Regions from separate parts of the Streptomyces sp. NPDC003327 genome, predicted to be linked through region 1. Evidence: riboswitches for the same ligand, from Rfam matches in the RefSeq annotation. Region 1 holds a riboswitch; the other holds the start of a gene.
The links. Region 1 has a riboswitch for cyclic di-AMP ahead of ACWDVG_RS16135 (M23 family metallopeptidase). Riboswitches for the same ligand answer to the same signal wherever they lie in the genome.

Region 1 (5,263 bases):
AGGGCCGGGCTCCCCGACGCCTGCGCCAGCGTCTCGTGGAACCAGCCGCCCAGGGAGCGCAGATCCTCGCCCTGGCCGCGTCGGGCCCGCTCCTGCCCCAGCCTGACCAGGCCGCGCAGCACCTTGAGGTGAGCGTCGGTGCGCCGCTGCGCCGCCCGCGCCGCGCCCAGCGGCTCCAGCAGCGCACGGACGTCGAGCAGATCGGCCGCCTCCTGCTCGGTGGGTTCCGCGACGTGCGCGCCCGCGTGACGGCGGGTCACCACGAACCCCTCGGACTCCAGGGTGCGCAGGGCCTCACGGACCGGGACGCGGGAGACGCCGTACCGCCGGGCGAGCTGCTCCTCCGTCAGCCGGCTGCCGCGCTCGAAGACGCCGGAGACGATGTCGTCCCGAATCGCCGTGCATACCGAATGCGCGGGAATGCGCATGTCCGACCTCCGCCTGTGATCCGCGCACCGAATTCGACGCCTGCTGCCGCGACTCTATTGCAGCACACCGGAATTTCCGATGCCCGGCCGCCGGGCAGGTATATCTTCTGGCCACACGAAAAGCCCCGGCTCGGTACGAGCCGGGGCTTTCGCGACGGATGTGGCGGCGGCGGACGTCAGACGTTGACGCCTCGGGCGCGCAGGTACGCGACGGGGTTGATGTCCGAGCCGTAGTCGGGGCTCGTGCGGGCCTCGAAGTGGAGGTGCGGCCCGGTGGAGTTGCCGGTGGAGCCGGAGACGCCTATCTGCTGGCCGGGCTCGACGGTCTGGCCGACGTGGACGTCGATGGAGGCGAGGTGACCGTACTGGGTGTACGTGCCGTCGTGCATCCGGATGACGATGTTGTTGCCGTACGCGCCGCCCCAGCCGGCCTCGACGACGGTGCCGGAGCCGACGGAGACGACCCGGCTGCCGTAGGAGGCGTGGAAGTCGACGCCGGAGTGGCTGCCGGAGGACCAGAGGGAGCCGCCGGTCTTGTAGCCGGTGGAGACGTACGAGCCGGCGATCGGGAGCTGGAAGGAGGCCAGACGGCGGCGCTCCGCCTCGCGGGCGGCACGCTCGCGGGCCTCGCGGATCTCCTGGGCGCGGGCCTCGGCCTTGCGCTTCGCCTCGGCCTCCGCCTTCGCCTTGGCGTCGGCCTCGAAGGCTTCCTTCTCCTGCGCGTCGACCTGGGCGCTGACCCGGTCCGCGAGGGATTCCTCGGTGATCACACGGGTGAGGCCGGTGTCCTCGACGGAACCGTGGTTGTCCGTGTCGGCGGCCAGCGCCGGGGAGGCGAGGGTGCCGATGACGCCGGTGGTGGCGAGCGTCGCCGCGCCGGCGATGCCCGCGCCGCGGCGCGCCATCCGGCTCGGAGCACGATGCTTCCCGGTGGCACGGGTGAACGCCAAGAGGCTGATCCTTTCCTTCCCTCTCGCCTACCGGGTTAGCTGACGGGTTCGGAGCAGGAAGGTCTCCTACGAGCCCCTCCGCACGAGGCGAAGGCGCCCGATTCACCCCAGGGACTGAGTGGGTCCCCGGCTCCCCGGGCTCGCGCCTGACGGGGACTCGGCGATCGCTGTCCGATGCCGCGGATGCGGCGGGTGCAACGGACGGACAGCGCCCACGACGCTAGGCCGATCAACTGTCGATCACCAAACAGACGCGCTCTTTTGTAAGACATGCCACAGGGCAGACGATCACACTTACCGCCAATCCGGACAATGCGAAGGACCCCGACCTTTGCAGGGATCGGGGTCCTCTCGCGCCCGGCGCCAGCCGGGCGGTGGGCGTCAATCAGCCCGTCACGACGGTCACTTCACCGATGCCGAGGGCGCGCACCGGCTCCTCGATCCGCGCGGCGTCGCCCACCAGGACGGTGACGAGCCGGTCGACCGGGAAGGCCCGGACGACGGCGGCCGTGGCCTCGACCGTGCCGGTCTCGGCCAGCCGCGCGTACAACTGCGCCTGGTAGTCGTCCGGGAGGTGCTGCTCGACCTGGTCGGCGAGCGTCCCGGCGACGGAGGCGGCCGTCTCGTACTTGAGGGGCGCGACCCCCACCAGGTTCTGCACGGCGGTCTCGCGCTCCTCGTCGGTGAGCCCCTCGGCCGCCAGGGTGCGCAGCACCTTCCACAGGTCCTCGAGGGCCGGTCCGGTGTTGGGGGTGTCGACGGAGCCGCTGATGGCGAGCATCGAGGCGCCGTTGCCCTCGCCGTCCGAGCGGAGCACCTGGCCGAAGGCCCGCACGCCGTACGTGTAGCCCTTCTCCTCGCGCAGGACCCGGTCGAGGCGGGAGGTGAGCGTGCCGCCGAGGCAGTACGTGCCGAGGACCTGCGCCGGCCAGACGCCGTCGTGGCGGTCCGGACCGATCCGGCCGATGAGCAACTGGGTCTGGACGGCGCCGGGCCGGTCCACGATGACGACCCGTCCGGTGTCGTCGGCGGTGATCGGCGGCATCCGGCGCGGCTCGGCCGGCTCCCCCGCCCAGGCGCCGAGGGTCTCGGCGAGGACCTTGTCGAGGTCGACCCCGGTCAGGTCGCCGACAACCACGGCCGTGGCCGTGGCGGGCCGGACGTACGCCTCGTAGAAGGCACGGACGGCGGCGGCGTCGATCGCGGCGACGGTCTCCTCGGTGCCCTGACGCGGCCGGGACATCCGGGAGTCGGCCGGGAAGAGCTCCTTGGAGAGCTGCTTGGCGGCGCGGCGGGACGGGTTGGCCGTCTCGTGCGGGATCTCGTCCAGGCGGTTGCCCACCAGGCGCTCGATCTCGGTCTCAAGGAACGCCGGCGCGATCAGGGCCTCGGAGAGCAGGCCGAGCGCCTTGGGCAGCCGGGAGACGGGGACCTCGAGGGAGACCCGTACGCCCGGGTGGTCGGCGTGCGCGTCGAGGGTGGCGCCGCAGCGCTCCAGCTCGGCCGCGAACTCCTCGGCGCTGCGCTGGTCGGTGCCCTCGGAGAGCGCGCGGGCCATGATCGTGGCGACGCCGTCGAGGCCGTCGGGCTCGGCGTCCAGGGGGGCGTCGAGGAAGATCTCGACGGCCACGACCTGCTGGCCGGGGCGGTGGCTGCGGAGCACCGTCAGGCCGTTGGCGAGGGTGCCGCGCTCGGGAGCCGGGAAGGCCCACGGCCTCGCGGTGCCCGGCCGGGGCTGCGGGTGGAAGTCCATGCTGGTCAAAGACACGGCAGCGTCGGTCACTGGTCCGCTCCCTCTTCCTCGTCGCTGTCGCTCTGCTCCGCGGTCACCGGCTCGTAGACCAGCACCGCGCGGTTGTCGGGCCGGAGCCTGGCCGCGGCGACGGCCCGCACCTCCTCGGCGGTGACGTCGAGGACGCGGTCGACGGCGGTGAGGGCGAGCTGCGGGTCGCCGAACAGCACGGCGAACCGGCACAGTTCGTCGGCGCGGCCCGCGACCGTGCCGAGCCGGTCGAGCCACTCGCGCTCCAGCTGGGCCTGGGCGCGCTCCATCTCCTCCGGCGTGGGCCCCTCGGCGGCGAAGCGGGCCAGCTCCTCGTCGACGGCCTCCTCGATGCGGGGCACCTCGACGCCGCCGGAGGTCTTGACGTCCAGCCAGCCGAGCGAGGGCGCGCCCGCGAGCCGCAGCAGGCCGAAGCCGGCGGCGACGGCCGTGCGGTCGCGGCGGACCAGGCGGTTGTGCAGGCGGGAGGACTCCCCGCCGCCCAGGACCGTCAGGGCGAGGTCGGCGGCGTCGCACTCGCGGGTGCCGTCGTGGGGCAGCCGGTAGGCCGCCATCAGCGCGCGGGCCGGCACCTCCTCCTCGACGACCTCGCGGAGCTGCTCGCCGATCGTCTCGGGCAGCGAGCCGTCGCGCGGCTCCGGCTTGCCGTCGTGGCCGGGGATGGAGCCGAAGTACTTCTCCACCCAGGCGAGCGTCTGCTGCGGGTCGATGTCGCCGACGACGGACAGGACCGCGTTGTTCGGCGCGTAGTAGGTGCGGAAGAAGTTCCGCGCGTCCTCCAGCGTCGCCGCGTCCAGGTCCGCCATGGAGCCGATCGGCGTGTGGTGGTACGGGTGGCCCTCCGGGTACGCGAGGGCGGTCAGCTTCTCGAACGCCGTGCCGTACGGCACGTTGTCGTACCGCTGGCGGCGCTCGTTCTTGACGACGTCCCGCTGGTTCTCCATCGACTCGTCGTCGAGGGCGGCGAGCAGGGAGCCCATGCGGTCGGCCTCCAGCCAGAGCGCGAGCTCCAGCTGGTGGGCGGGCATGGTCTCGAAGTAGTTGGTGCGCTCGAAGCTCGTCGTGCCGTTGAGCGAGCCTCCCGCGCCCTGCACGAGCTCGAAGTGGCCGTTGCCGTGGACCTGCTTCGAGCCCTGGAACATCAGGTGCTCGAAGAGGTGGGCGAGGCCGGTGCGGCCCGCCACCTCGTGGCGCGAGCCGACGTCGTACCAGAGGCAGACCGCGGCGACCGGGGTCAGGTGGTCCTCGGAGAGCACCACGCGCAGGCCGTTCGCCAGCCGGTGCTCGGTCGCTGTCAGGCCGCCGGAGCCGGCCTCGGCCGTGGCCGTGTGACCCATGGGCATGTACGTCCCTTCGATCGCGATGTGGAAAAGTCCTGCCACTGTATGCAAGCGCGCCGACACCTGGCGAAGTTCCCGGCCCCGTCACATGTCCCTCTTCCGGGTCGCGGTCGGCGCTGTCGGTGGCACGGTCCACAATGGTCCGCGTCAGATCAACCTTGTTGGTGAAGGAGCCGCAGCCGCGATGGCCCGCCGCAGCACGAAGACACCGCCGCCGGACGACGCGTACGAGGAGAGGATCCTCGACATCGACGTCGTCGACGAGATGCAGGGCTCCTTCCTCGAGTACGCGTACTCGGTGATCTACTCGCGCGCTCTGCCCGACGCCCGCGACGGCATGAAGCCCGTCCAGCGGCGCATCGTCTACCAGATGAACGAGATGGGCCTCCGTCCGGACCGCGGGTTCGTGAAGTGCGCCCGGGTCGTCGGCGAGGTGATGGGCAAGCTCCACCCGCACGGCGACGCGTCGATCTACGACGCCATGGTCCGCATGGCGCAGCCCTTCTCCATGCGGGTCCCGCTCGTCGACGGCCACGGCAACTTCGGCTCCCTCGGCAACGACGACCCGCCGGCCGCCATGCGGTACACCGAGTCGCGGATGGCCCCGGCCGCGCTCCTGATGACCGAGTCCATCGACGAGGACACGGTCGACTTCGCGCCGAACTACGACGGCCAGGAGCAGGAGCCGGTCGCGCTCCCCGCCGCGTACCCGAACCTGCTGGTGAACGGCGCGTCCGGCATCGCCGTCGGCATGGCGACGAA
Region 2 (5,263 bases), on a different contig from region 1:
CGGGGGTGATCTCGACGAGCCGGGTGGCGAGCCGGACGGCAGGCTCGTGGGTGAGCCCGCCGAACATCACGTGGCTCATCCGGCCCAGCTGGTCCCGCACGGCCTCGTTGAGGACCGGGTGGTTGTAGCCGTGGACCGCCGACCACCAGGAGGACATGCCGTCGATCAACTCGGCCTGCCCCTCGACCGGTTCGGCGAGCCGCAGCCGTACGCCCGACGCGGACGCGACGACCAGCGGGTCCGTGCGGCCCGGCATGGGGCCGTACGGATGCCAGACGTGCGCCCGGTCGAGGGCGATCAGTTCGTCGTTGCGCATGGCCGCCGCTACGCGTTCGGGGCGAGGTCCGTGCCGGCGCCCCGGCGGCGCACGGCCACCAGGTCGGTCCGGGCCTGGCCCGCCGCGGCGGGCGCCTCCGGCGCCGCGTGACCGCCGCAGGGACCGCAGCCGCCGCCCTCCTCCGCGTGCGCACCGCAGCCGGCCGCGGCGGCCTGCGAACCGCAGCCCCCGGCGCTCGCCGCACCGGCACCGGCCGCGGCGAGGGCGTCCGCGCGGTGGGCCGGCAGGGTCGTCGTGCCCGCGCCCTCCACCTCGAAGCCCGCGTCGGCGATCATGTCGAGGTCGGCCTTGCCCGCCTGGCCCTCACTGGTCAGGTAGTCGCCGAGGAAGATCGAGTTCGCGATGTGCAGGGCCAGCGGCTGCATCGAGCGCAGGTGCACCTCGCGGCCGCCCGCGATCCGGACCTCGACGTCCGGGCAGACGAACCGGACCATCGCCAGGATGCGCAGGCAGCGCTGCGGGGTGAGGTTCCACTCCTCGGCGAGCGGCGTGCCCTCGAAGGGGATCAGGAAGTTGACCGGCACCGAGTCCGAGTCCAGCTCGCGCAGCGCGTACACCACGTCGACCAGGTCCTCGTCGGTCTCGCCCATGCCCGCGATGAGGCCCGAGCAGGCCGACAGACCGGCGGCGTGCGCCTTCCGCACGGTGTCCACCCGGTCCGCGTAGGTGTGGGTGGTGGTGATCTCCCCGTACGTCCCCTCGGACGTGTTCAGGTTGTGGTTGTACGCGTCGGCGCCGGCGTCCCGCAGCCGCTCCGCCTGGCCGTCCGAGAGCAGACCGAGGCAGGCACAGACCTCGACGCCCTCGTTCTGCTCCTTGATCGCCTCGATCGTCCTGCCGACGCGCTCGACGTCCCGGTCCGTCGGGCCGCGGCCGCTGGCCACCAGGCAGACCCGCTTGGCGCCGCCCGCGACGCCCGCGGCGGCGGCCTGCGAGGCCTCGTCCGGCTTCAGCCAGGTGTACTTCAGGATCTCGGCCTTGGAGCCGAGCCGCTGGGAACAGTACGAGCAGTCCTCCGGGCAGAGCCCGGACTTCAGGTTGACGAGGTAGTTGAGCTTCACCCGGCGGCCGAACCACTGACGGCGCACCTTGCCGGCCGCGGCCACCACATCGAGCAGTTCGTCGTCGGAGGTCGCCAGCACGGCGAGCGCTTCTTCACGGGTCGGCAGCTCGCGCCGCAGCCCCTTCTCCACCAGCGTGTTCAGCAGGTCCATAAGCGCTGATCCTCGCCTACGGCACACCCCCGGGCCAAGGAGGATCCGAACAAACGACGCCGAAGGAGGTGTGTGCATGACCACACCCCGGTGCCCGCGACCTCCGGCTAGTGTCTGTGCGCTGCCTACAAAAGGAACGCCGCATGCCACAGGCCGAGGAGACGCGGGCCGCCGACCCGCGCCGCACCGCGTTCGACTGGACCGAGGGGGAGGCGCGGCGCCGGGCCGAGGCCGGACTCGTCCGTACGCTGCGGCCCCGGGCGGCCGAGTCGGAGCTGCTCGACCTGGCGGGCAACGACTACCTGGGCCTCACCCGGCACCCGGAGGTCACCGGCGCGGCGGCCGAGGCGGCACGGCGCTGGGGCGCCGGCTCCACCGGCTCCCGTCTCGTCACGGGCACGACCCGGCTGCACGCGGAGCTCGAACGCGAACTGGCCGCCTTCTGCGGCTTCGAGGCGGCGCTCGTCTTCTCGTCCGGCTACACCGCGAACCTGGCGGCGCTCACCGCGCTCGGCGGGCGGGACGCCCTCGTCGTCTCCGACGCGGCCAACCACGCCTCCATCGTGGACGGTTGCCGGCTGGCCCGCGCCGAGAGCGCGGTCGTCCCGCACGCCGACCCCGAGGCCGTACGCAAGACTCTGGAAGCGCACCCCGGGCGCCGGGCGCTCGTCGTCAGCGACTCCGTCTTCTCCGTCGACGGCGACCGGGCGCCGCTCGGCGCGCTCGCGGAGGCCTGCCGGCAGCACGGCGCCGGGCTCGTCGTGGACGACGCCCACGGCTTCGGCGTCCTCGGCGACGGCGGCCGGGGCGCCCTGCACGAGGCAGGACTCGCCGGCGACGAGGACGTCGTGGCCACCCTCACCCTCTCCAAGTCGCTGGGCAGCCAGGGCGGCGCCGTCCTCGGCCCGGCCCGGGTGATCGAGCACCTGGTGAACGCGGCCCGCACCTTCATCTTCGACACCGGGCTCGCCCCGGCCGCCACGGGGGCCGCCCTCGCGAGCCTGCGGCTGATAGCGGCCGAACCGGGGCGTGCCGCGCGGGTCCGTACGGTCGCGACGACCCTGCACCGGCTGCTCACGGACGCCGGGCTCACCGCGGCCCGGCCGGACGCGGCCGTCGTCTCGGTGCACGCGCCGTCCCCGGAGGCCGCGCTGCGCTGGGCGGCGGACTGCCGCGAACAGGGCCTGGCCGTCGGCTGCTTCCGGCCGCCGTCCGTGCCCGACGGCATCTCGCGGCTGCGGCTGACCGCCCGCGCCGACCTGACCGACGCGCAGATCGAGAGCGCGGTCGCCACGATCCTGCGGACGGCGCCGCTCCGGTGACGACCCGCGCCGGATCCCCAAAGGGGCCTTGACTGCGCAGAGTTCACCGCTTCGGGCGACAGATATGTACATATCTCGGTAGAACGCCCCTCGGGGCCGTGTGATCGATGGCACTCTGGCGCGAAGCGCGATCCGGGGCGCCTTCGGCCCCGGCGGGAAAGGGACAGCGGCGCCATGGCGGACCACCAGGAAGCAACCCTCACGCTGCCGAGCGACCCGGCCTCGGTCTCCCGGGCCCGGCGGCACGTCGCGGAGGTCCTCACGGGGTGGGGACTCGACGACGCGACGGAGACCGCCGACGCGATCCGGCTGATCGTCTCCGAGCTGGCCACCAACGCCGTCCAGCACACGTTCGGCCAGTCGCCCACCTTCACGGTGGAGGTGCGGCTCGACCGGGAGGAGGTCCTGCGGATCGGGGTCACCGACAGCCATCCGCGCTGGCCCCGCCGCCTCCCGGCGGCGGTCCAGCAGGACAACGGCCGGGGCATGGCCATCATCCGCGTCCTGACGGCCGAGGCGGGCGGCCGTCTCTCCGTCACGCCGACCGAGGAGGGCGGCAAGACGGTCGCGATCACCCTCCCGTGGACGGCCGCCGCCCCGGTCGTCACCTGCTGAACCGGCCGGGGCCCCGGCCGGTCCACGGCTCACGTCGGCCGGGCTCCTCCCCCCGGCCCGACGTCACCGGACGCGGCCGTAGTAGACCTTGGACGTCCAGATCCGGTCGAGCTTCACCCAGGAGCCCGCCTTGGGCGAGTGCCAGATCTTGTTGCTGCCGGCGTAGATCCCCACGTGGTAGACCCTTCCACCCGAGTGGAAGAAGACCAGGTCCCCCTGCTGTCGGCTCGACGCGGAGACGTGCCGGGTGGTGTTGTACTGCTGCTGCGCGGTGCGCGGCAGCGTCTTGCCCGCCTGCTTGTACGCGTAGAGCGCCAGGCCGGAGCAGTCGAACCGGGTGGGTCCCGCGGCTCCGTACCGGTAGGGCGATCCCTTCTTGGACGCGGCGACGCTCAGTGCCTTGTTGGCGTGTGCGGTGGCTGCCTGGGCCTCGGGTGCCGCACCGGGTGCGAGCAGGGTGCCGCCGACGGCGGCGAGGGTGAGAGCCGAGACGGCTCCGGCCCGGGTCAGCAGGGACGGGACATGCGTCTGCGCAGTCATGCGCAACCCTTCGTCAGCCGCCTGTGAAGGATGACCTGTCGGGTTCGGGCAGGCGAAGATGCCCGGCCGCGGATGCGGCTTCACCCCGAGGAACGGCCCCGTGTCGTACACCGCGGTGTACGACGCGGACGTCCCGTACTGCTCGGGTCCTCCACTCCTGCCGATCCAATCCTGTCGACCAGACGTCCGGGACAGCGGCAGGACTCGGCGTCCGCCCGGACCGCCCCGCCGCGGCTGGCGGGGGCTTGTCGTCGTGAGGGATCTTGACCCACGACATGGGCGAAAACCGAGCGGAAACGGCCATTTGTGAGGCTCCTCACGACTGATCCATACGGGTGGACAAGCGGGTTTCGTGATCTTCGGAGGTTTGGCCGATGAGCCCCGCACCAGCAGTGGAATGGCTCATTCCGCCAGATGCGTACACCTGTTGTGCAACTCACCCGAGCCATATGTCGACTCGTCGACTACGCCGAACGGGGGAGGGTTTCTGCGGTCCGCGTCGGCCGTCCGGGGCTCGACACGACACGCCGGAATGTCAACTCGCGCGCGACGGCGGCACGGTGACCCGGCCCGCCCGGCGCTCCCCGTCCAACACCCGTAGCGCATCGGCCAATGTGCCGGTGTGGACCTCGCTCTCGCCCCGCACATGCATGAGCGTCAGCGCCTCGCACAGTGCCTGCGACCGCCCCACCAGGGCTTGTGCCGCTCGCAGTGCCCCATAGGTATGCGTTGACCTGGATGGATTGATCCTCCCCAGGAGGTCGACGACTTCGAGGTACGCGTCGATGAACTCGCCCTCGGCGCGCGTCAGCGCGGGCAGTGGCGGCAGCTCCGGGAGCACGGCCGGCTCACCGCGCCGCGAGTCCGGCGGGCGGCCGCCGGTTCGCGACCACGGCGTCGACGAGCCCGTACGCGACCGCCCCCTGCGCGTCGAGGACGGTGAGGCGGTCGAGGTCCGCCTCGACCTGCTCGCGGGTCCTGCCGGTGTGCCCGGCGAGGAGTCCGGTCATCAGGGCGCGCAGCCGCAGCAGCTCGCGTGCCTGGAGGTCGAGGTCGTCGATCTGTCCCCGCGCCGGTTCGTCCAGGGCGGGCTGCCGCAGGGTGACCCGGGCACCGGGGAGCGTCATCCGCTTTCCCGGGGTGCCGGCGGCGAGCAGGACGGCCGCGGTCGAGCCGGCCTGGCCGAGGCAGACCGTCTCCACGTCGCAGTAGAGCGTGGTCATCGTGTCGTGGAT

Region 2: it holds a riboswitch for cyclic di-AMP, as region 1 does, so the genes downstream of both, ACWDVG_RS09065 (C40 family peptidase) here and ACWDVG_RS16135 (M23 family metallopeptidase) in region 1, are expected to answer to the same signal.

The regions. Positions count from the first base shown of each region.
Region 1 covers NZ_JBSFSA010000016.1:74,362-79,624, reverse strand. The annotation lists gene ACWDVG_RS16140 (GntR family transcriptional regulator) at 1-428, opposite strand, end outside; gene ACWDVG_RS16135 (M23 family metallopeptidase) at 605-1,378, opposite strand; cyclic di-AMP (ydaO/yuaA leader) riboswitch at 1,388-1,551, opposite strand; gene ACWDVG_RS16130 (M16 family metallopeptidase) at 1,764-3,161, opposite strand; gene ACWDVG_RS16125 (M16 family metallopeptidase) at 3,158-4,504, opposite strand; gene ACWDVG_RS16120 (DNA gyrase/topoisomerase IV subunit A) at 4,686-5,263, shown strand, end outside.
Region 2 covers NZ_JBSFSA010000007.1:114,282-119,544, forward strand. The annotation lists gene ACWDVG_RS09045 (adenosylmethionine--8-amino-7-oxononanoate transaminase) at 1-316, opposite strand, end outside; gene bioB (biotin synthase BioB) at 325-1,551, opposite strand; gene ACWDVG_RS09055 (8-amino-7-oxononanoate synthase) at 1,695-2,873, shown strand; gene ACWDVG_RS09060 (ATP-binding protein) at 3,048-3,488, shown strand; gene ACWDVG_RS09065 (C40 family peptidase) at 3,552-4,028, opposite strand; cyclic di-AMP (ydaO/yuaA leader) riboswitch at 4,032-4,156, opposite strand; gene ACWDVG_RS09070 (hypothetical protein) at 4,564-4,869, opposite strand; gene ACWDVG_RS09075 (ATP-dependent Clp protease proteolytic subunit) at 4,877-5,263, opposite strand, start outside.